Regions from separate parts of the Bradyrhizobium sp. UFLA05-108 genome, predicted to be linked through region 1. Evidence: predicted binding sites of a transcription regulator. Region 1 holds the regulator's gene; each other region holds the start of a gene.
What was found. The regulator PhoB, encoded in region 1, activates phosphate uptake and scavenging genes when phosphate is short. The targets are predictions, from matches to a motif close to TGTCATNNANCTGTCAT.
Positions count from the first base shown of each region.

Region 1 (5,884 bases):
TCATGAGGTCGGCCATCACCTGGCACGGATGCGAGCGCCGCGTCAGCCCGTTGATGACAGGCACAGTCGCGTGCGCTGCGAGCTCGAGCAGTGCATCGTGATTGAGGATGCGGATCATGATGGCATCGACATAGCGCGACAGTACGCGCGCGGTGTCGGCGATGGTCTCGCCGCGGCCGAGCTGCATCTCGGCACCGGTGAGCATGATGGGCTCGCCGCCGAGCTGGCGCATGGCGACATCGAACGACACCCGCGTCCGCGTCGACGGACGCTCGAAGATCATCGCCAGCGTCTTGCCCTCGAGCGGCTTGACCGGCTGATGCGCCTTCTGCTTCGCCTTCATGGCGGAGGAGGCGGCGAGCATGCTCTTGAGCTCGGACAGCGGCAGCTCGTTGATGTCCAGGAAGTGCTTGGGCGTCTTGCTCATCAGCTTGCCGCCGGCGTCTTGAGAGTGGATTCGATCGCGGTGCAGGCACGCTCGAGCCGCGCGACGCCCTCCTCGATCTCCGCCTCGGTGACGATCAAGGGCGGCAGGAAGCGCACCACATTGTCGCCCGCGCCGACGGTGAGCAGCTTTTCGTTGCGCAGCGCCGTGACGAGATCGCCCGAGGGCACCACGGCCTTGACGCCAATCAACAGCCCCTCGCCGCGCACCTCGCTGACGACATCAGGATGGCGGTCGATCACGGAGGCGAGCTTCTGCTTGAGCAGCAGCGACATCTTCTGCACGTGATCGAAGAAGCCGGGCTTGAGCATCACGTCGAGCACGGCGTTCGCCGCGGACACGGCGAGCGGATTGCCTCCGAAGGTCGAGCCGTGCGAGCCGGGCGTCATGCCGGAGGCCGCCTCGGCGGTCGCAAGGCACGCGCCGATCGGAAAGCCGCCGCCAAGCGCTTTCGCCAGCGACATCACGTCAGGGGTCACGCCGAGGCGGCGATGTGCAAAGAGTTCGCCGGTGCGGCCCATGCCGGTCTGCACCTCGTCGAAGGCGAGCAGCAGGCCATGCTCGTCGCAGAGCTGGCGCAGCGCGCGATAGAAGGCGGGAGACGCCGAGCGCACGCCGCCCTCGCCCTGGATCGGCTCGATCAGGATGCCTGCGGTCTGTGGGCCGATCGCCTTCTTGACGGCTTCCAGGTCATCATGCGGCACTTGGTCGAAGCCGTCCATCGGCGGACCGAAGCCTTCGAGATATTTTGCAGACCCCGTAGCGGCGAGCGTTGCCAGCGTGCGGCCATGGAAAGCGCCCTCGAAAGTGATCATGCGGTAGCGCTCGGGATGGCCCTTGGTGGCATGATAGCGGCGCACCACCTTGATCACGCATTCCATCGCCTCGGCGCCGGAATTGCAGAAGAACACGAAGTCCGCAAAGCTCTCGTTGCAGAGCCTGACCGCGAGCTTCTCACCGTCCGGGCTCTGGAACAGGTTCGACATGTGCCAGAGCTTTGTCGCCTGCTCCTGCAGAGCCCCGACCAGATGCGGATGCGCGTGACCGAGCGCATTCACGGCGACGCCCGACGTGAAATCGAGATAGCGCTCTCCATTGGTTGCGACCAGCCAGCAGCCTTCGCCGCGCTCGAAGCCGAGCTCGGCCCTGGCGAAAACGGGAAGCAGATGCGTCGCGGCGCTCTTGGTCATGGCGGTCACTTGGATGTTGGGGCCGGCTGAGGCTGCCTTGCGCAGCGCATCATTGACCTGCCCGGAAAACGAAACGTGCCGCCTTTTAAGGGCGGCACGTGTCACCATTTTATGCTTGGAAAAACCGCTGTCAATGCCGCCAGAAGGCCCTGCAAGGCGCCTGACCCGTAGTCTTGCGGTGGCGATTTTGAGTTCTTTTAGCGACGGAACATGTGGACGCGGAGCCGCAGACTCTTGCGCGGGAGTCACGCCATATTGTAGCGTTTACCGTGTCAGATACGACATCTCGTGCAGCAGTTCTGATCCTCTTAGTCCTCATGTACCGGCGTAACGTTCAGGTGCGTTTTTCGCGCCCGGCGAGCCTTAAGGGATTCTGGGGGCACGGGTTTTTCGAGGCTTAGACATCGCCACGCGGCCCCAAGGATTGGCAGGCGCGCGGCGAAGGGAAGGGTGCAATGACGGTTTTGACCTGGTCCGACGATCGCGTCGAGCAATTGAAAAAGCTCTGGGAAGCCGGGCTTTCGGCCAGCCAGATCGCTGCCGAGCTCGGGAATGTGACGCGCAACGCCGTAATCGGCAAGGTGCACCGGCTGGGCCTGTCCGGTCGCGCCAAGAGCCCGTCCTCGGCGGCTCCCCGGCCCCGCAAGGCGCGCCCCGCACAGCACATGATGCGGGTGAGCCGCCCGATCTCGCGCGGCAACACCGCCCTCGCCCAGGCCTTCGAGGTCGAGGTCGAGCCCGATCCGATCACCTACGACAACGTCGTTCCGATGAGCCAGCGCCTGTCGCTGCTCGAGCTCAACGAGGCGACCTGCCACTGGCCTGTCGGCGATCCCTCGAGCCCGGATTTCTTCTTCTGTGGCGGCAAGTCGCTCTCGGGCCTGCCCTACTGCGCGCAGCATTCGCGCGTCGCCTACCAGCCGGCGGCGGACCGCCGACGCGCACCGGCCAAGCCCGGCACGCGCTGAGGTCATCAGCGCGCGGGGCTGGCCGACGCGCAACGATGGTTCAACAAATTGGATGTCGTCCCTGCGAAAGCAGGGACCCATAATCCAGGGCGCAGTTATTGCGCGGGAAGATCACTCCGAGTCTTCGCCAAACCACTCCCCGTGGTTATGGGTCCCTGCTTTCGCAGGGACGACATCGGAGAATGTGGCGGCAGCCCGCTGGATCACCGCTGCCACCTGCAAACCTTAAGTCTGCTCCGCCTTCGCGAAACGATCGTCCAGCGCGTAGCCGGCGCCACGGACGGTGCGGATCGGGTCCTGCTCGCGGCCGAGATTGAGCAGCTTGCGCAGACGGCCGATGTGGACGTCGACGGTGCGCTCGTCGATATAGATGTCACGGCCCCAGACGCTGTCGAGCAGCTGTTCACGCGAGAACACCCGGCCGGGATGCTCCAGGAAGAACTCCAAGAGGCGATATTCGGTCGGGCCGAGGTCGATCGGCCGTCCGGAGCGCGCGACGCGACGCTTCTCGCGGTCGAGCTCGATGTCGCCGTAGGCGAGTATGGTCGCAAGCCGCTCGGGGCTTGCACGCCGGAGCAGGCCTTTCACGCGCGCGAGCAACTCAGGTACCGAGAACGGCTTGACGATGTAGTCGTCGGCGCCGGTCGCAAGCCCCCGCACCCGCTCGCTCTCCTCGCCGCGTGCCGTGAGCATGATGATCGGCAGCTGCTTGGTCTCGGGCCTGGCGCGAAGCCTGCGGCACAGCTCAATGCCGGACAGGCCCGGCAGCATCCAGTCGAGCACGATCAGGTCGGGGATATGCTCCTTGAGGCGGGTGTCGGCGTCATCGCCGCGCATCACCGTCTCGACATCGTAGCCGTCGCCTTCGAGGTTGTAGCGCAATAGCTCGGTCAGCGCTTCCTCGTCCTCAACAACCAGAATGCGTGCGCCCATGGCGTCGTCGCTCCTTAAGTGTTCGGCACGGTCGTGGCGAAGGTCGTCATGTCGCCCTTCGGGCGCTTGTCGGCGATGGCCTGACCTTCGATCATGTAAAAAACGGTCTCGGCGATGTTGGTCGCATGGTCGCCGATCCGCTCGATGTTCTTGGCGCAGAACATCAAATGGATGCAGAACGAGATGTTGCGCGGATCCTCCATCATGTAGGTGAGGAGCTCGCGGAACAGCGAGGTGCAGATCGCGTCGACCTCCTCGTCGCCTTTCCACACCACCATCGCCGCCGGCAGGTCATGCGCGGCATAGGCGTCCAGCACCGACTTCACCTGCTGCTGCACGAGGTCGGTCATGTGTTCCAGGCCGCGGAACAGCTTTAGCGGATGGAAATCGGTCTCGAGCGCGGCGACGCGCTTGCCCATGTTCTTGGCAAGGTCGCCGATCCGCTCCAGATCGGTCGCGACGCGCATGGCGCCAACGATCTCGCGCAAGTCGACCGCCATCGGCTGGCGGCGCGCGATCGTGAGCACGGCGCGCTCCTCGATCTTCTTCTGGAGCGCGTCGATCTCGGCGTCGGTTGCCACCACGCGCTGGCCGAGCGCGACGTCACGGCGGATCAGCGCATCGACGGAATCGACGATCATGCGCTCGGCAAGGCCGCCCATCTCCGCAACGAGCCGCGTGAGCTCTTGCAGGTCGGTGTCGAAGGCCTTTGCGGTATGTTCAGAAGCCATTTCCTGTCTCCTCAGCCGAAGCGGCCGGTGATGTAGTCTTGGGTACGCCGGTCGCTGGGCGACGTGAAGATCTTGCTGGTCTCGTCGAACTCGATCAGCTCGCCGAGATACATGAAGGCGGTCTTGTCCGAGACGCGCGCCGCCTGCTGCATGTTGTGGGTGACGATCGCGATCGTGTAGTTCTCGGCGAGCTCCTGGATAAGCTCCTCGACCTTAGCGGTCGAGATCGGATCGAGCGCCGAGCAGGGCTCGTCGAACAGGATCACCTCGGGACGCACCGCCACGGTGCGGGCGATGCAGAGACGCTGCTGCTGGCCGCCGGAGAGCGACAGGCCGGAGGCGTTGAGCTTGTCCTTGACCTCGTTCCACAGCGCGCCGCCGCGCAGCGCCTTCTCGACGCGGACGTCCATCTCCGATTTGGAGATCTTCTCATAGAGGCGGATGCCGAAGGCGATGTTCTCGTAGATCGTCATCGGGAACGGCGTCGGCTTCTGGAACACCATGCCGACCCGGGCGCGCAGCAGGTTGAGGTCGAGCTTGGAGTCGAGGATGTTGGTCTGGTCCAGCATGAGCTGACCGGTGGCGCGCTGTCCCGGATAGAGATCGTACATCCGGTTGAAGATGCGCAGCAGGGTCGACTTGCCGCAGCCGGATGGGCCGATGAACGCCGTGACGCGATTGGTGCCGAGCGTCAGGTTGATGTTCTTCAGCGCGTGGTGCTCGCCATAATAGAAGTTGAGATTGCGCACCGTCACCTTGGCCGGAGCCTCGGGCAGCGTCGGAGACGCCTGACGCCCGGTGGAACTTACGGAAACGGACAGATCGCTCATTTTGCAGTCCTCTCGGCGCCAAGAATGCGCGCGCCAATGTTCAGGGCAAGCACGGTCAGGGTGATCAGCAGCGCCCCGCTCCAGGCCAACTGCTTCCAGTAGGCATAGGGGCTCTGCACGAAATTGTTGATGGTGACCGGCAGGTTCGCCATCGTCTTGTTCAGGCTGAGGCTGAAGAACTGGTTCGACAAGGCGGTGAACAGCAGCGGCGCGGTCTCGCCGGCGACGCGTGCGGTGGCGAGCAGCACGCCGGTGATGAGACCGGAGCGCGCCGCGCGGTAGGCGATCCGCTTGATCACCAGCGAACGCGGCAGCCCAAGAGCAGAAGCCGCCTCGCGTAGCGCGTTCGGCACCAGCAGCAGCATGTCCTCGGTGGTGCGCAGCACGACCGGGATCACGATGACGGCCAGCGCCAGCGCGCCGGCGATCGCCGAGAAGCCGCGCATCGGCACCACCACCGCACCATAGATGAACAGGCCGATGATGATGGAGGGTGCCGACAAGAGGATGTCGTTGATGAAGCGGATTACCGAGGTCAACTTGTCGTTGCGACCGTATTCGGCGAGATAGGTCCCGGCGAACAGGCCAAGCGGCGCGCCGATGCCGACGCCGATCACGGTCATGATGATCGAACCGATGATGGCGTTGCGCAGGCCGCCTTCGGTCGAGCCCGGAGGCGGAGTGTCCGCGACGAAGATCTGAAGGTTCAGACCGGTGAGGCCGTTGTAAAGCAAGGTGATCAGGATCAGCGCGAGCCAGGTGACGCCGAAGGCGGCGGCAGCGATGC
Region 1 covers NZ_JBANAZ010000001.1:272,289-278,172, reverse strand. The annotation lists gene argF (ornithine carbamoyltransferase) at 1-427, opposite strand, end outside; gene SO140_RS01200 (aspartate aminotransferase family protein) at 427-1,635, opposite strand; gene SO140_RS01195 (GcrA family cell cycle regulator) at 2,091-2,603, shown strand; gene phoB (phosphate regulon transcriptional regulator PhoB) at 2,829-3,536, opposite strand; gene phoU (phosphate signaling complex protein PhoU) at 3,551-4,267, opposite strand; gene pstB (phosphate ABC transporter ATP-binding protein PstB) at 4,279-5,097, opposite strand; gene pstA (phosphate ABC transporter permease PstA) at 5,094-5,884, opposite strand, start outside.

Region 2 (5,884 bases), on a different contig from region 1:
AACCCCGCCGTTACGGTCGGTCTTGCCGCGGGCGGCCGGTTCCCGACCGGACAGATCCTGCCCTACATCGTCGCGCAGGTCATCGGCGCGATCGTCGCGGCCACGCTGCTCTACGTGATCGCCAGCGGCGCCCCGGGCTTCGACGTCACCAAGGGCTTTGCGTCGAACGGCTATGGTGCGCATTCGCCCGGCCAGTACGGCATGGTGGTGTGCTTCATCACCGAGGTGGTGATGACCATGATGTTCCTGTTCGTCATCATGGGCGCCACGCACGGGAGGGCGCCTGCGGGTTTTGCGCCGCTCGCGATCGGGCTCACGCTGGTGATGATCCATCTCGTCAGCATTCCCGTCACCAACACGTCGGTGAACCCGGCGCGCAGCACCGGGCCTGCCTTGTTCGTCGGCGGCTGGGCGCTGGCGCAACTGTGGATGTTCTGGGTCGCACCGCTGATCGGCGGCGCGCTCGGCGGCGTGATCTATCGCTGGCTCAGCGAAGAGCCGGCCGGCGTCGTCGCCGGCGTGAAGACCGCGTGATCCCTCGCGACAAACGCCGAACGCGTTTGCGTGGAGATCATGCTTGAACAACAACCTAAAGCGCGATGACGATTCATCCCAATCTCATCGCGCTTTAGGGGGATCGCGAAGCGCCGCGGTCCCCTCACTTGTCGCGGGCCGGAAGCACTTCGGTGACGTGGCCCATCTTGCGGCCCGGCTTGGGCGTGCCCTTGCCGTAGATGTGCACGGTGGCTCCGGGGACCGTGAGCCAGTCCGTGTAGCGGTTGATCTCATCGCCGATCAGGTTGGTCATGGTGACGACCTCGCCGTGCCGCACGGGCTTGCCGAGCGGCCAGCCGGCGATGGCACGGATATGCTGCTCGAACTGCGAGACGGACGCGCCGTCGAGCGTCCAGTGCCCAGAATTATGCACGCGCGGCGCGATCTCGTTCACCAGCACCTTTGGCCCCGTGCCGTTGGCGAGCACGAACATCTCGACCGCCAGCACGCCGACATAGTCGAGCGCGTCGGCGATCTTGCCGGCGATGCTGCGCGCCTCTTCGGCAAGCGCGTCCGGAATCGCGGCCGGTGCGCGCGAGATCTTGAGAATGTGATCGCGGTGCTCGTTCTCGGTGACGTCGAAACATTCGACCTGGCCTTCGGCCGAGCGCGCGGCGATCACGGAAATCTCGCGCTCGAACGGCACGAAAGCCTCCAGGATCGCCGACTTGGTGCCGAGGTTGGTCCACACTTTCGCGATGTCATCGCCCTCGCGGATGATCGCCTGGCCCTTGCCGTCATAGCCGAAGCGGCGCGTCTTCAGCACGGCCGGAAGCCCGATCCTGACGATTGCCTCGCGCAACGATGCGACCGAGGTGACATCGGCATAGGCGGCGGTGCCGATCCCGAGCCGGGTGATGAAATCCTTCTCGGCGAGTCGGTCCTGGGTGGTCTCGAGGATCTTGCGGTTGGGCAGCACGGGGCGGCGCGCATCCAGCACCAGCGCGGCTGCGGCCGGCACGTTCTCGAACTCGTAGGTGATGACGTCGACGTCGTTCGCGAACAGCTCGAGCGCCTCGACGTCGGCATATTCGGCGCAGGTCGCGTTCAGCACGACGTCGAAGGCCGGCGAGTCCGGATCGGGCGAGAACACCTGGGAGCGCAGGCCGAGCCGCGCCGCGGCCATCGCAAGCATCCGTCCCAATTGTCCGCCGCCGAGGATTCCGATGGTGTCGCCGGGCTTCAGCTTTACCCGTTTGGTGCCAGTCACGCCTTGTCCTCCGGGCGCTCGGCCACGGCGTCGGTCTGTGCCTTGCGCCAGGCCACGAGGCGTTTCGACAGCGCGGGATCGGACAGGGCCAGGACGGCCGCCGCGAGGAGCGCCGCGTTGATCGCGCCCGCCTTGCCGATGGCGAGCGTCCCGACCGGGATGCCGGCGGGCATCTGGACGATCGAGTGAAGCGAATCGATGCCCCGCAGCGCCTTGGATTCGACGGGGACGCCGAACACCGGCAGTTCCGTCAGCGACGCCGTCATGCCGGGCAGATGCGCGGCGCCGCCGGCACCGGCAATAATGACCTTGAAGCCTTCGGCCTTGGCGCCCTTGGCAAAGGTAAACAACCGTTCCGGAGTGCGGTGGGCCGAGACGATGCGGCTTTCGCAGGCGACGCCGAGCGCTGTGAGCGTATCGGCGGCATGCCGCATGGTGTCCCAATCCGACTGGCTTCCCATGATGATGGCGATCGGCGCGGTCATGACGTCAATTGTGCTCGGGAATGCAGAAACATAGGCCAGACTAACGGTTCCGGCCGGCGGCTCGCAAGGCGGTGGCAAGGAGAAGGGAATGCACTATCCTGTCTTGGTGAATCCCCGCAAGCCTTCATTGAGCAGGACGCCCATGAAGAAACCAAAAAGGGCGATCGCTGCGAAGGCGCAAAAGGGCCGGAAAAGCAGCGGGAGCCGATCCAAACCCGCGGCCAGACGCGCGGCCCGGCCTGCGGGCCGGCCCGCTGCGACGACCGGCAAGGCCAAGAACGATGCAAAGAACGATGCAAAGAACGCCAAGGCGATCATCCGCAACCTGCGCACCAAGCTCGCCCAGGCCCAGCGGCGCATCGACGAGCTCGAGGCTGCTGCCGACACCGACTTCCTGCTCGGCATCCCGAACCGGCGCGGCTTCGAGCGCGAGCTCCATCGTGCGATCGCCTACATGACGCGCTACGCCGCCCGCGGCGCGTTGATCGTGCTCGACGTCGACCGCCTGAAGCCCATCAACGACTCCTTCGGTCACGCCGCCGGTGACGAGGTCCTCAAGGCGATCGCCGCCACGCTGACGCGGCAGGTGCGTGCCTCTGACGTGGTCGGCCGTCTTGGCGGCGACGAGTTTGCGCTGCTGTTGTGGAACCTCAGCGAGACCGACGCCAAGGCGAAGGCCGCAGGCTTCGAGCAGGCGATCGACGATTTGTCCTTTGTGTTTCGCGGCCAGCGCGTGAATGCAGGCGCCTCCGCCGGCGTCGCGCTGCTCGGATCTCACGCCGAGGCGGGCCGCGCGCTGGAGGAAGCTGACGCGGCCATGTACGTGCGCAAGGCTCAGCGCCGGCACGAGCCGCGGATCAGGCTGATCAGCACCTAGAGGATGATGAGTTTTGGCTCAATCGGTGCGAGTCGAGGCGTGAACTTCACCTCTCCCTGCTGGGGAGAGGTGAACCCCAGGGCAACCGATCGTGTAGCTTCGTATCGTTCTTAGAGCGTGCTGAGGTCTTCCGGCACGTTGCCGAATTTGCGCAGCAGCTTGGCGTCGCCGAACTCGCCGGTCATGGGATCGCCGCTGCGGCTGAACGCGATCGCGCCGATATGGCCGGCGCCGTGCGCCAGGATCTCGGCGCGCCGCAGTGCGGCGGCCGAAGTCTGGCATTCCTCCGCGGCGCCTGCGACCGGCGATCCATCTTCGTCGGTGAGGAAAGGCAGTGCGACATAGTAGGTGACATCGGACATGGTCGGCTCCGAGTGCTCGTTGGCTCACGCGGCGCTGGAGGTGCTCCGCATCTTGTTGCGCGACGTCTCGGGAATGCAGCCGGCCGAAATTGCCGCCTGCAATTCCTCGAGCTCCGCTTCCAGATATTCGTTGGCCATGATCAGCGCCTTGATGGTGCTGCGCAGATTGCCGTCACACATCGCGATCGCCTGATCGCAGGCTTGTTCATAATGGCTGTTGTCGAAGGCGGCTGCGGACATGACATTTCCCCGGAAGCGGTTGAGGTCTGAATGTTCTTATTTTGTTCTTTTTGAGTCAAGAGAAATCCGATCGCGGAAAACGCATCGGGCATGCGGCCGCGATCAGGCGATGATGTCGGGCGTGATCTGGTCTTCGATGAAGGCGATACGGTCGCGCAACAACAGCTTGCGTTTCTTCAGGCGCTGTAACCGCAATAGGTCGGGGGCGGGCGATTGATGCAATGCATCGATCGCCGCATCGAGATCTCGGTGTTCCTGCTGCAACCGGGCGAGCTCGGCTTCGAGTTCGCGCTCGTCTTCATTGGTCATGATGTGCGGTAGCCGGAAAACCCGATGAGGTTACGAAAGCCTGTGGAAGGCCTGTGGAAAGTATCGTCCTTGCGCGACGTGATCGCAAGCGATCTGGGGTCCCTATCAACGTTCTCTCGCAAAGATATTTCAGTGGATCGCGGCGACCGCGCGCAGGCGCATTGAAATCATGGATGATTCCTGCCGGGGTTCCTTACTCACTGTTCATTACATATGAAGTTTCAAAAATGACAGTGGGACTACGGATACTTATCGACAGAACGAATCGGTGATGTACACTTCTCCGTCCGGATCGAATTCTGAGGTTCAACCCTACCGAGGAGGTTTCGAATGACAATTCAGGCACATCTTGTTGAATTGGAGCGGAAACACAAACTTCTCGAAAACGAATTGCACGAAGCTCTCGTGCACCTTTCAACAGACGACCTGCAAATTGTTGAGTTGAAGCGCCGGAAGTTGATGGTCAAGGACCAGATCGAGCGGTTGAGGCACGGTACCGACGACACGCTCCACTAGTAACCCCCGTACAGAATAGGCCTGATCTCGCACCCCTTCACGTAGGGATGAGAGCTGTTGCGCACATCCCTACGTCGAGGTGCGGAGCGTCGTGCGATTGATTTCGTGCGAAGCCTAGATGCTTGCGAGCTCGGCGACGTGGTCGGCGATCGCAAGTGATGACGTCAGGCCGGGCGACTCGATACCGAAGAGATTGATGAGGCCGTCCACGCCGTGATCGCGCGGGCCCTGCATCAGGAAATCCTGCGTGGCCACCGCCGGCGGGACGATCTTCGGCCGTATGCCCGAATAGCTCGGCATCAACGCGCCATCAGGCAGGTCCGGCCAGTATTTGCGGATTGCCGGATAGAATCGCTCTGCGCGTGCGGGATCGACGGCATAGTCGATCGTTTCGATCCATTCCACGTCGGGACCGAAGCGCGCCTGGCCTGCCATGTCCAGGGTGAGGTGCACGCCGAGCCCGCCGGGCTCGGGCACGGGATAGATCAGCCGTGAGAATGGTGCCTTGGTGCTACAGCTGAAATAGTTGCCCTTGGCAAGATAGGCCGGCGGAATCCGCTCCAGAGGCATGCCGTCGACGCTGCGCGCCACGGTCGTCGCGGAAAGACCTGCTGCGTTGACCAGCAGGCTGCATTGCAGCGTCATCGGCGCCTCGCCGCCAGCATCGATTTCGATGACGCCGCCTGAGGCCTTGGCGCGGATCAGCGGCGTGTGAAACGCGAACGCAGCGCCCGCCGCTTCGGCCTCGCCGCGCAGCGAGAGCATGTAGGCATGGCTGTCGATGATGCCGGTCGAGGGCGAGAGCAACGCGGCATCGCAGGCGAGCGCCGGCTCCAGCGCGCGCGCGGCGTCGCCTGCGAGCATCTGCATGTCGAGCACGCCATTGGCCTCGGCATGCGCCTTGATCGATTGCAGCTTCTCGGTCTCTTTCGGATTGGTAGCGACGATCAGCTTGCCGCAATTTCTGTGCGGGATGTCGCGCTCGGCGCAGTAGCGGTAGAGCGCATGCTTGCCGCTGACGCACAGCCGCGCCATCCAGCTCCCGGCCCGGTAATAGATCCCGGCATGGATCACCTCGCTGTTGCGCGAGGAGGTGATGGTGCCGATCGCCTCCGCCGCTTCAAGCACGATCACCTCGCGCCCGGCCTGGGCGAGCTTTCGGGCGATCGCGAGCCCGACCACCCCCGCTCCGATGACGACGCAGTCAACTCTATCCATGGTGGGGCGGGAGGTCCGTGAGCGGCAGGGCCAAGGAGCTTAACAAGGAGCTTAACAAGGGGCTTAACGAGAGGCTTAAGGAACCGCACCCGAGGCGGCTCTCCATTAAGGA
Region 2 covers NZ_JBANAZ010000007.1:38,460-44,343, reverse strand. The annotation lists gene aqpZ (aquaporin Z) at 1-534, shown strand, start outside; gene SO140_RS07030 (5-(carboxyamino)imidazole ribonucleotide synthase) at 659-1,765, opposite strand; gene purE (5-(carboxyamino)imidazole ribonucleotide mutase) at 1,762-2,250, opposite strand; gene SO140_RS07020 (GGDEF domain-containing protein) at 2,393-3,127, shown strand; gene SO140_RS07015 (hypothetical protein) at 3,238-3,489, opposite strand; gene SO140_RS07010 (hypothetical protein) at 3,514-3,729, opposite strand; gene SO140_RS07005 (YdcH family protein) at 3,832-4,038, opposite strand; gene SO140_RS07000 (YdcH family protein) at 4,369-4,554, shown strand; gene SO140_RS06995 (NAD(P)/FAD-dependent oxidoreductase) at 4,669-5,772, opposite strand.
Region 2: a site for PhoB is predicted at 4,266-4,282, ahead of SO140_RS07000 (YdcH family protein). Genes of this name have one in related genera too.

Region 3 (5,884 bases), on a different contig from region 1:
CGCTGCGCATGAAATCATGCACGTGGTCAACGGAGACATCCGGCTGATCGCGGCTACGAACGTCTGCCTCGATACGCTGAGCCTGTTGCAGCCTCGCAGCAATTGGATGCAGGCCAACCGGATCTCGCAGGCTCTCGCACTGCCGGTTTTGGCTCTGGTATTTCCGATAATGGTTGTGCTCATTCTCATCTTCTGGTTCCTGCACCGTCTGGCGCATGACGGAAGTCACCTCGTGCGGCTGCTGATAGCGTCGGCACGCGAATTCATCGCCGATGCAGAAGCCGTCCGGCTGACCCAGAATCCTGCCGCGCTCGTCTCGGCGCTGCAACGCATCGAGGGGCGCAGTGCAATACCGGGCCTCGCGGCCGGCCAGGACGCCATGATGATCGATGGCGCGCACAAGGGAGCTTTCGCCACGCATCCCACGATCGCCGAGCGGATCGCGGCGATCGTCTCCGTCACAGGTTCGATGGCCCTGATCGCGCCTGCGCGGCGCGACACAAGGCCGCAGGAAATTCGTGCCGCGGCCAGCTTCGGTCGCAGGTCGGCATCCGCTTTCGACGTCACGGGTCTGCGCGGTTCACTGCGCGAGGCCAGTCTCGCGACCTCGCCGGCATCATTCGATGCCAATTTCAATCGGCTCGGGCTGACGCGCGAGATGACGGTTGGCGCAGTCGCCGCGATCTGCCTGTTTCTGTGGGCCCACAGCGCCGACCTCACCAGGCCCTCCGCGCTCGTGCGGGCCCTCGACCCCGGGTCGCTGCGAACCTTTTTCGCGGCGGTAGGCGAGGGGGCGCGTTGCCAGAGACAGGGAATCGGCGGGGCCTTGGGGCTCAGGAGTGCGCCGCCGGCTGGATGCGACCAGGAAGCGATCGAGAACATGCTCGCGGCCCGCAGTTCCGATGCCGGCATTCTCGTAACGCTGATGAAGAAATTGCAGCCGGATATCCCCTTTGGCCCCCAGGAGAGCGGGGTCAAGAGACGGCCGAACGGCACGTTCAGCAATGTTCCGACCGCGGATGAGCAGATCGCCGAAGTCCGGCGGGCACGGTGCTTTCAGACCGACAGCTATACGGTTGGCGATCGTGGCCTCCATTACGTCACGGAGGTGCCAAAGGCCGGCGAAACGATCTCGCTGCCGCGCTATCTGGATGTGAGCGTCTCGACCGCCCGACTCGTGAACGGAGCGTCGTCTCCTGCCGGCCGGGATGCCATGATCCTGCAATATTTCAAGAATCGAAAAAGTATGGGCGAGGTCATTCATCGCTTCTTCGGCGAACCTGGTCTGATGGTTGCAACAACGGCGTATGCCAACTCGGACCACCAGGCCGCCATCGCCGTCTTGCGCCAGCGCCTGGCCGATCCCGGCTTCGGATCCGCGCTGACGCCTTTGGAGCGGGCGGAAATCGAGGTGCTCGCCAGCGACCCGCTGGACTTCGTGTCGTGCACCGCCCGTCGCGGACGCCCAGGCAAGGACGCTTGATGTGGAAGTGGGGCCCTAGGGCAAGAGCGTCATGCGCAATGCCCTATGATGCCATAATACCCCTGATTTGCCCGACGTGTCACTTGATTTCGTAAAATACGAAAGTCGTCCCCGCCGGCCGTCGGCTACTGTGCATGGGGTTGTTTTCACACTTTTGGTCGGAGCGTCCCCGAAGGGGGCGCGCTCCTGCACGCGCGAAGGCAGTTTCAGGCCTTACGCGCTCTCCGTCTCCCGGTGCACGTCGTGGACGACGAGACCCATGCCTTCCTCGGGCATCTTGATCCAGTCGCGGCGCTTCAGCGTGCGCTTGGTGTCCTCGTAGCCGCTCGTCCAGTGCTCGCGCATCGAGGTACCTGAGAATTCGTGGTCCTTGGCGTCGCCCTCATAGGCCTTCTGCTGATAGATCAAATGCAGGATCGCGATCTCGGGCATGTTACGCAGGTTCGCCTTGAGCTTGCGCTCATCCTCGGACAATTGCTCGTCGGGAAGCTTCGCCAGCGCCTTGTAGAGCATGGCCTTCAGATTGTGCGTCCGGCGATAGACGTCGGTGTTGTGGCGCGTGCGCGAGGAATACATGATGTCCTTGTGGCGGGCCATCACGTCCTGGATCGAGCGCGGCAGCACGCCGCGCGCGCTGAACAGGTCGACCTGGAACACCAGCGAGTTGAGATCGTCTTCCTGGTCGAGCAGGTGCTGGAGCGGCGTGTTGGAGACGATGCCGCCGTCCCAGAAATGATCGGTGCCGATCCTGACCATGGGCAGCGCCGGCGGCAGCGCGCCGGAGGCCATGATGTGCTCGGGCTCGATCTCGTCGTGGGCATTGTCGAAATAGATGAAGTTGCCGGACAGCACGTTCACGGCGCCGACCGCGAAGCGGATCCTTTTTTCGTTGATCAGGTCGAAGTCGACGAGCTCGCGCAGGCTGTCGCGCAAAGGCGTCGTGTCGTAATAGCTGGTCGCCGTCCTGGCGCCGACCGGGCTGAACCAGGGATTGACCTGGTGCGGAGTGAAGAAGCCGGGCTGCCCCATCGCCGAGGTCATCCACGCGCTGGTGAGGTTGCGCCACTGGCGGAAGACGTCGCCATCCGGTGTGTAGTGCCAGATCTTGCGGTTGGTGATGCGCTCCCAGAAAATGCGGAGCTGATCGAGCCGCTTCTCCGGCTTGTTGCCCGCGATGATGGCGGAGTTGATCGCGCCGATCGAGACGCCACAGACCCAGTCCGGCTCGATGCCGGCCTCGTGCAGCGCCTGATAGACGCCAGCCTGATAGGCGCCGAGCGCGCCGCCGCCTTGCAGCACCAGCGCGACGCGATCGCAGCGCTCGGGCCGCCAGCCCCGCGAGGCAGGCTGATGTGTCTGATAAGTCGGTTGCGACGTGCGGGCGTCCATGGCGCTGTCTCCTGGCAAGCATGATCCGGAAAAGTGCGCAGCGGTCTTCCGACAAGATCATGCTTGAACAACAAGCAATTGCGCCCGGCAGTGACGGCGTGATGACAGTTGCGGTGCCGATGCGTCGTGGGCATGCAGGTCAGTCGCGCCTGACATGACAGGAGGGTCACGCGCCTGACGGAAATCCATCACACCGCAGTCAATGACGACGGCTAGCAATTCGCGTTAGGCTTGTAGCTGCCAGGCGGACATCACATTAGCGTCACACAGGAGATCAGCGATGCGCAGGGAAGACGTTCTGAGACTCCCGTCCATGCCGGCCGCCGGACCCAGCTATCCCGCCGGTCCGTATAGCTTCATCAACCGCGAATTTCTCGTCATCACCTACGAGACCGATCCGGATCTGATCCGCGGTGGCCTGCCTGAGCCGCTGGAGCCGATCGACCAGCCGATCGTGCATTATGAGTGGATCAGGATGCCGGATTCCTCCGGCTTCGGCAGCTACACCGAGTCCGGCCTGGTGATCCCGGCGCGCCTGCATGGCGAAGAGGTCAACTTCGTCTCGCAGATGTATCTCGACGACGATCCGCCGATCGCCGCGGGCCGCGAAATCTGGGGCTTTCCCAAGAAGTACGCCCATCCCAAGCTCGAGATCGTCAAGGACACGCTGACCGGCACGCTGGAATATGCCGGTCAGCTCGTCGCCATGGGCACGATGGGTTACAAGCACGAGAGCATGGCCGGCAACGGCGATCTCACCCGTGCGACACTGTCGAAGACGCAAATCAATCTGAAGATGATCCCGGGCGTCGATGGCCATCTTGAGGTCTGCCAGCTCGTCGCGATCAACCTCACCGACATCGTTCCGAAGGGCTCCTGGATGGGGCCCGGTCGGCTGCACCTCGTGCCCCACGTCAATGCGCCGGTTGCGGACTTCCCGGTCCGACGCGTGGTCGGCGCGCATCACTACATCGCCGACCTGACCCTGCCGTTCGGCCGCGTCGTGCATGATTATGTCAAGGAAGCCGCGGCCGCGACGGGTCTCGCGGCGGAGTAGGGCGGCCCATCATCAAGCTGTAACACACACGTATTTGAGTACCCGCGGGTCCCGGCGGGCGGCATTGGCCAGCCGGGAGAAATCACATCGTTTGACCGTGGGGTTGGCCATGGCTGAGCCGGCAAAGATCGTCAGCGCGTTCTCGGATGCCGCATCCGCTATTCCGGGATTGGTATGGGCCTTTCGCCTCCACGGCGACGGCAGCGCGGAGGCTCTGCCGATCGACAAACCGATCGAGTTCACGCATGACGGCCGCCTCTGGCTGCATTTCAATCTGACTGATGCGCGGTCGCGGCCCTGGGTCGCCGAGTCCAGCCTGCCGCAGCTTGCGCGCGATCTGCTCCTGTCCAAGGACACGTTTCAGCAGCTCCATGTCATCGATGACTGCGTCTACGGCGTGTTTTCCGACCTCGTGCGCGACATCGAGAGCCCGACCGAGGAAACTGCGTTCCTGCGCTTTGCGATGACGGAGCGGCTTCTTGTCAGCGGCCGCCATCAGGCGCTGTGTTCGGCGGACGCGGCGCGGCGGGTGCTGGAGGGCGGCTACCGCGTCGAGAATGTCGCGGCGCTTCTGGAGAAGATCGTCGACGAGGTCGCCGACACCATGGACCGCATGGCCGACAAGATCGGCCAGGACATCGACGGCATCGAGGAGCGTATCGCCGCCGATGAGGCCAAGCCGGAGATGCGCCGCAGCCTGAGCCGGCTTCGTCGCACCTGCGTCCGGCTGCATCGGCAGCTCACGGGCCTGCGCATCCTGTTTCACCGCCTCGACCTGAAGAGCCCGGAGAATATCCCGCCGGGTCTACGGCTTCACGCCGCCAAGCTCGCTCAGCGCCTCGATGGCCTTGACCACGACATCGTCGAGCTGCGTGAGCGCAGCCGTCTCCTCGAGGAAGAGCTGCACTTCAAGACCGAGGAGGAGAGCAACCGCCATCTCCACACCCTGTCCATCGTGACGACGCTGCTGCTGCCGCCGACGCTGATCACCGGCGTGTTCGGCATGAACACGAAGGGGTTGCCGCTCACCGACGTCGAGACGGGGTTTCTTTACGCCATGGGCCTGATGGCTGCGTCGGTCGGTCTTGCCTACGTCTTCATGCGGCGCATGGGCATTTTCAAATAGGGCGCCCAGCCGGTATCAGCCATATGTGCAGAGTCATGCCTCCGCTGCGAAGTCGGGTCGCAATCGTGGTGGCGTGTCTTGCCAGCGCGCTGGCAAGCACGGGCGCGCTCGCCGGTGCCAAGGATGAGACCGTGGCCGAATGGTTGACGCCAAAATGGTTCAACGACTGGCACGATGGGCTCGCCAACAAGGGCCTGAATTTCGGCCTCACTTATATCGGCGACAACATCGGCAATGTGTCCGGAGGCGTCGCGCGGGGCGCCATCCATTTCGGTCGCTTCGATTTCTCTGTTGACGCCGACCTCGACAAGCTCGTCGGCTGGACGGGTGGCCGCTTCTACGCCAACGCCTTCGAGATCTACGGGCGCGGGCTGACGCGCAACTACATCTACAATCTCGCCACCATCAGCGAGATCGAGGCGCTGCCCGACACCAGGCTTTACAACGCCTATTTCGAGCAGAGCCTTTTCGATGGCAGGTTGAACATCAGGGCCGGCCAGCAGGCCGCGGACGTCGAATTCTTTGACAGCGAGACCGACGACCTCTTCATCAACGGCACCTTCGGCTGGCCGGCTATCAAGGCCACCAACCTGCCGGCCGGCGGGCCGGCGCCGCCGATCGCGGTGCCCGGGATTCGCGTCAAGGCCGCGGTTTCGGACAACGTCACCGTCTTCGGTGCCGTGTTCAATGGCAATCCGGCGCGGCCCGGCGACGGCGATCCGCAGTTGCGTGACAATCACGGCCTGGCGTTTCGCGTCAATGATCCGTCATGGGTCATCGGGCAGGTTCACTTCGACTATCGTCTCGATGTCGGTGGAAACTCGCTCGC
Region 3 covers NZ_JBANAZ010000032.1:61,064-66,947, reverse strand. The annotation lists gene SO140_RS23355 (M48 family metalloprotease) at 1-1,483, shown strand, start outside; gene SO140_RS23350 (patatin-like phospholipase family protein) at 1,697-2,872, opposite strand; gene SO140_RS23345 (acetoacetate decarboxylase) at 3,153-3,929, shown strand; gene SO140_RS23340 (transporter) at 4,039-5,055, shown strand; gene SO140_RS23335 (carbohydrate porin) at 5,091-5,884, shown strand, end outside.
Region 3: a site for PhoB is predicted at 2,963-2,979, ahead of SO140_RS23345 (acetoacetate decarboxylase). Genes of this name have one in related genera too.

Region 4 (5,884 bases), on a different contig from region 1:
TCGCGCACTGGTGCAGCAGCCTGATCTCATCCTCGCCGACGAGCCGATCGCCTCGCTCGACCCGCGCAACACGAAAATCGTGATGGATGCGCTGCTGCGCATCAACAAGCATTTCGGCATCACCGTGATCTGCAACCTGCATTCGCTCGATCTGGCGCGCAGCTATTGCGACCGTCTGATCGGCATGGCGGCGGGCCGCGTGGTGTTCGACGGCGCGCCGTCGGCGCTCACCGAGCACGTCGCGCGTGAGCTCTACGATCTCGAAGCCAGCGAAGTCATGGGTGGCGTGCCACTGCCGGCGCCCGAAGCCGTTCCAGCGCTCGGCAGCGCTGCCGCCGCCTGAGCCCCGACCCAAGTTTTTGCGTTTACCGCGTCCAACCGATCAAGAGGGTATCATGATCACTCGTCGCATCGTACTTGCCGGCGCCGCCGCGCTGGCCTTCACCGTATCTGCGTCTGCCGAAGACTGGAAAGCGAAATATCCGGAGCTGACATTTGCCGTTGTCCCGGCCGAGAACGCCTCGGGCGTCACCGAACGCTGGGCTCCGTTCATGACCTACCTCTCGAAGGAACTCGGCGTAAAGGTCACGCTGCGGATCGCCAATGACTACGCCGCCGTGATCGAAGGTCAGCGTGCCGGCAACATCCAGATCGCAAGTTATGGGTCGGCCTCGTTTGCGCGCGCCCGGCTGACCGGCGTCAAGACGGACGCCTTTGCGAGCGATCTGAACGCGGATGGCGGCACGGGCTATTATTCGGTGTTCTTCGTCAAGGCGAACAGCCCCTACAAGAGCATTGACGAGCTGAAGGGCAAGAACCTCGGCCTGGTCGATCCGAATTCGACCTCAGGCAACAACGTGCCGCGCTTCGAGCTCGACAAGATGGGCATCGCGGATGTCGACACGTATTTCAGCAAGGTCGTCTTCACCGGCAGCCATGAGAATGCGATCCTTGCCTTGGCGCAGGGCACGGTCGATGTTGCCGCCAACCAATGGACCAGCGACGACGATTCCACCCTGGCGCAGATGCTGACCAAGGGCATGCTGAAGAACGCCGACGGCTCGCCGATGAAGAAGGACGATTTCCGCATCATTCACAAGTCGGCGCCGATCATTGGCCCTTCGATGTACGCCTATAGCTCCGACCTCCCCGATGACCTGAAGGCCGCGATCGCCAAGGCATTCTTCGACTCGCCCACCAAGGACAAGGCTGCGTTCGATCGGCTCTCGGACGGCCAGAAAAAGGGTTTTCATCCCGCGACCACCAAGGATTGGGATGGCACGATCGAGCTGATCAAGTTCGTCGACGCGCTACGCAAGAAGAAGGCGTCCTGATATTCGGGACGACGCACTGGAGCCGGGTCAATCGACCCGGCTCTTCTTTATGACCGGCTGGTGATCCCAACCACATGACGATCGCGGTCTCGATCCTCCCCGAGCACCAACTTGCTGCACTGAATGCCGCTTATGGCCAGGCGGTGGCGCGCAAGCGGCTGCGGCTTCTGCTGGGAACGGCGCTGTTCACCGTCGCGCTGCTGATTGCAGCGATCGGGGCCGAGGTGAACGTCCGGACGCTCTTCACCTATTTCGGCAATTTCGTCAGCTATTTCGATCGCATCCTCACGCTCGAAAATGGCCAGCGCGTCTGGACCGACGTCGGTGAATGGCTGTGGGGCTGGCGCAAATGGCTGAAGATGTTGGGTGAGACGCTGCTGATCAGCTATGTCGGCACGCTGATCGGCGCGGTCTGTGCCTTCTGCCTGAATTTTTTCGCCGCGGAGAACACGTCGCCGGCGCCCTGGCTGCGCTTCACGGTTCGCCGCCTGCTCGAATTCGCCCGCACCGTGCCGGGCATCGTGTTTGCGCTGATCTTCGTCATGGCCTTCGGGCTCGGGCCGATGGCCGGCGTGCTGGCGATCGCCATTCACTCAACCGGCGCGCTCGGCAAGCTGTTCGCCGAGATCGTAGAGAATGCCGACATGAAGCCGGTCGAAGGCGTGCGCTCGACCGGCGCGAGCTGGCTCTCGTGCATGCGCTTTGCCGTGCTGCCGCAGGTCTCGGCCGGCTATGTCAGCTACGCGCTGCTGCGCTTCGAGATCAACGTCCGCGAATCCTCGGTGATGGGTTTCGTCGGTGCCGGTGGCGTCGGCCAGGAGCTCGTGGTCGCGATCCGAAAATTCTACTACTCCGACGTCAGCGCGATCCTGCTGATGATCGTGCTCACGATCTTCGTCATCGACATCACGACTGGCTGGTTGCGTGCGCGGCTGTTCGGCAGGGATGCACGGTCATGAAGCAGTTCGAGAAGCCCGACACCGCAGCGCTGCGGACGAAATATCCCGAGGCCTTCGAGCGGCCGGCGGCCGCGCGTCTGGCGATGCCGGCGATGATTGTGGCCGCGCTCGCCGTCTTTATCTTCGGCCTGCAGGATCTCGGCTTCGAACCGGCGAAGTTCATCGCGGGCCTCAAGCAGCTCGGCTGGATCACCATGATGATGATCCCGCCCGATCCCGGAACGTCGTTGCCGCTCTATCTGAAGGCGCTCGGCGAGACGCTGTCGATCGCGCTGCTCGGCACAACGCTGGCCGCAACGCTGGCGCTGCCCGTTTCCCTGCTCGCGGCGCGCAACATCGTGCCGCCGAACATCATCCGCTTTCCGGTGCGCCGCTTCCTCGACTCGATCCGCGGCGTCGATACGCTGATCTGGGCGCTGGTCTGGATCAATGTCGTCGGGCTCGGGCCGTTCGCCGGCGTGCTCGCGATCATGGTCTCGGACTTCGGCGCGCTCGGTAAGTTGTTTTCGGAGGCGATCGAGGCGGCCGACAAGAAGCAGGTCGAGGGCATCAGGGCGTCAGGGGGCAACGCCTTGCATGAGATCCGCTTCGGCCTGATGCCGCAGGTGCTGCCGGTCATCGCCGGCCAGGTGCTCTACTTCATCGAATCGAACACGCGCTCGGCCAGCATCATCGGCATCGTCGGTGCCGGCGGCATCGGGCTTCAGCTCGCCGAGCAGATCCGCGTGCTGGAATGGCAGAAGGTGTCGTTCCTCGTGCTCATGATCCTGGTCGCTGTCGCCGCGATCGATTTCATCTCCGGCAAGCTGCGCTTTGCCATCATCGGCAGGCGGGCTGTGGCATAGAGCGGCTGCTCTCGTAGGGTGGGCAAAGCAAAGCGTGCCCACCGCTTCTGTCGCGACCTCGGAGAGAGGGTGGGCACGGCGCAAGTGCGCCTTTGTCCACCCTACGATTCCACCAAGAACTCCACCCGCTCCGCCGCAAATCGCGAGCGTTTCGTCACCAGCGGCTTGCCGTCCGGATCGAGGTCGGTGGAATCGACCACCAGGATCGGGCGTCCGAGCGCGAGATCGAGCCGCGCGGCGTCGGTCGCGTCGACGATGCCGGCGGTGATCCGGGTCGAGCCGCGGCGGTAGTCGCGGACGCCGTAATGCGCGAGCAGCTTTGTCATCGAGCGTGTGGCGGCGAATACCGCGCCCGCATCAGGAAAGAGTTCGGCTGATAGCCAGGACGTCGAGACGCAGATCGGCGTGCGGTCCGCCAAGCGCACGGATTCGATCCGGACCAGCCGCGCCCCGGTCTTCACGCCGAGCTCCCGCGCGAGCTCCCGGCTCGCCACGTCCTCCGACGCCTCGATCAACTGTCCGCGCGGCTCGCGGCCGCCGGCGCCGACGATCTCCGAGAAGCGCGTACGCGAGCGCAGTGGATAGGCGAGCTTCTGCGCCTCGACATAGGTGCCGCTGCCACGCTCGGCGCGCACCAGGCCGCGCTCGGCAAGGGCCGCCAGCGCGCGCCGCACCGTATGGCGGTTCACACGATAGGTCTCGGCGATCTCCATCTCGCCCGGCAGCTTCTCGCCGGCCGCGAAGCGGCCGTCGGCGATGCCGCGCTCGATGCCGTCGGCGACCAGGCGCCACAGCGCGACGCCGGAAGAGGCGGTGTCCTGAAGGCTCATAATGGGGAACAGCCTATCCCGAAAATCATACGGTTGTCACGAAACAGTCATGGCGCTTCCTTATCAAGTTGTCTATTATCATAGACAACTTGAATTCGGCAAGCCTGGTGGAATGACGTGACCCCGCAAGACAGCCTCACGACGCGGCGCAAGGCGGCGATGGCCGTGCTGGCGCACGCCGAACCCGGCGACATCGCCGAGCGTCTCAGCACAATCGCGCTGCCGCAACACGACGACCTGCGCGCGCCAGAGAACGGCCTGGTGATGCTGCGCGGCCGCGTCGGTGGCGACGGTGCGCCGTTCAACCTGGGCGAAGCCACCGTGTCGCGCGCCGCGGTGCGGCTTGCGAGCGGCGAGGTCGGTTTCGGCTATACGCTCGGCCGCGACGGTGAGAAGGCCAGGCTGATCGCGCTCTGCGACGCGCTCGTGCAGTCGGTAGAATTTGGTGCCCTCGTCGAACGTGAGGTCGTCGCGCCGCTGCGCGCGGACCTGCACGCGCGGCAGGCGCAGCGCGGCGCGCAGACGGCCGCAACGAAGGTTGATTTCTACACCATGGTGCGCGGTGAGGGGTGAGGCCATGACCACGATTGCGGAGCTGCCGCCGGGTTTCGCCGACAAGGTGTTGTCGGCGCAATCGACCTTTCGTTCGGTCATGGACGCGATGGCGCGGCCGGGCTCGGTCCAGCGCATCGTGCCGGTCGCAGGCACGCCCGGTCCCATGATGCGCGGGACCGCGGCGATCGCGCTCACATTGTTCGACCACGATACGCCGCTCTGGCTCGATGCGCGAATGTCGGAGAACTCCGACGTCCCAAAATGGCTGAAATTCCATACCGGCGCGCCGGTGATCCAGGATGCTTCGGTCGCGAGCTTTGCGCTGATCGCCGACGGTGCCATGCTTCCTTCACTCGAGCGATTTGCGCTCGGAAGTAACGAATATCCGGATCGCTCGACCACGGTGATCCTGCAAGTGGAGAGCCTCGACGCAGGGGGCGCCTTCGAGCTTCGTGGCCCGGGTATCGACGGCGTGACGACGCTTCACGTAGCAATCAGGCCGGCCGACCTCTTCGTGCGCCTACGCATCAACGAGGCGCCGTTTCCGCGTGGCATCGACGTGGTGTTGGTCGCCGACGACGCCGTGGTTGCGATCCCCCGTACCACGTGTGTCGCGAACAAGGGGAGCCAGTAGCATGTATGTCGCAGTCAAAGGTGGCGAACGTGCCATCGAGAACGCCCATCGCCTGCTCGCGCATGCGCGGCGTGGCGACCAGAGCGTACCCGAAATTTCGCTCGACCAGATTTCCGAGCAGCTCGGTCTTGCCGTCGATCGCGTCATGAGCGAAGGCTCGCTCTATGACCGCGAGCTTGCGGCGCTCGCCATCAAGCAGGCGCGCGGCGATCTGATCGAGGCAATCTTTTTGGTCCGCGCCTTTCGTGCCACCCTGCCGCGCCTTGGCGCAAGCGAGCCGGTCGATACCGGTGCCATGCGGGTGCAGCGGCGGGTGTCTTCGACCTTCAAGGATATTCCGGGCGGCCAGATTCTCGGGCCGACCTTCGACTACACGCACCGCCTGCTCGATCCGACGCTCGCCGAGGGATTTGTGCCCGAGGCGCCGGCGACGGCAGAGGCGTCGACCGCGGCCACGCCGCGCGTGACGGACATCCTGGGCCGCGACGGGCTGATCGAGGCCTCGCCGCAAGCTGAAGACGGCGCGAGCGTCGGGGATCTCACGCGCGAGCCGCTGAATTTTCCGGCCGACCGCGACCTGCGCCTGCAGAATCTCGCGCGTGGCGACGAAGGTTTTCTGCTGGCGATGGGCTACTCGACGCAGCGCGGCTACGGCCGTAACCATCCCTTCGCCGGCGAGATTCGCTTTGGCGAGGTCGAGGTCGATTTCTTCGCCGAGGACGTCGGT
Region 4 covers NZ_JBANAZ010000012.1:23,149-29,032, reverse strand. The annotation lists gene phnC (phosphonate ABC transporter ATP-binding protein) at 1-343, shown strand, start outside; gene phnD (phosphonate ABC transporter substrate-binding protein) at 396-1,334, shown strand; gene phnE (phosphonate ABC transporter, permease protein PhnE) at 1,409-2,293, shown strand; gene phnE (phosphonate ABC transporter, permease protein PhnE) at 2,290-3,138, shown strand; gene phnF (phosphonate metabolism transcriptional regulator PhnF) at 3,240-3,968, opposite strand; gene phnG (phosphonate C-P lyase system protein PhnG) at 4,128-4,541, shown strand; gene phnH (phosphonate C-P lyase system protein PhnH) at 4,546-5,157, shown strand; gene SO140_RS11535 (carbon-phosphorus lyase complex subunit) at 5,159-5,884, shown strand, end outside.
Region 4: a site for PhoB is predicted at 4,003-4,019, ahead of phnF (phosphonate metabolism transcriptional regulator PhnF). Genes of this name have one in related genera too.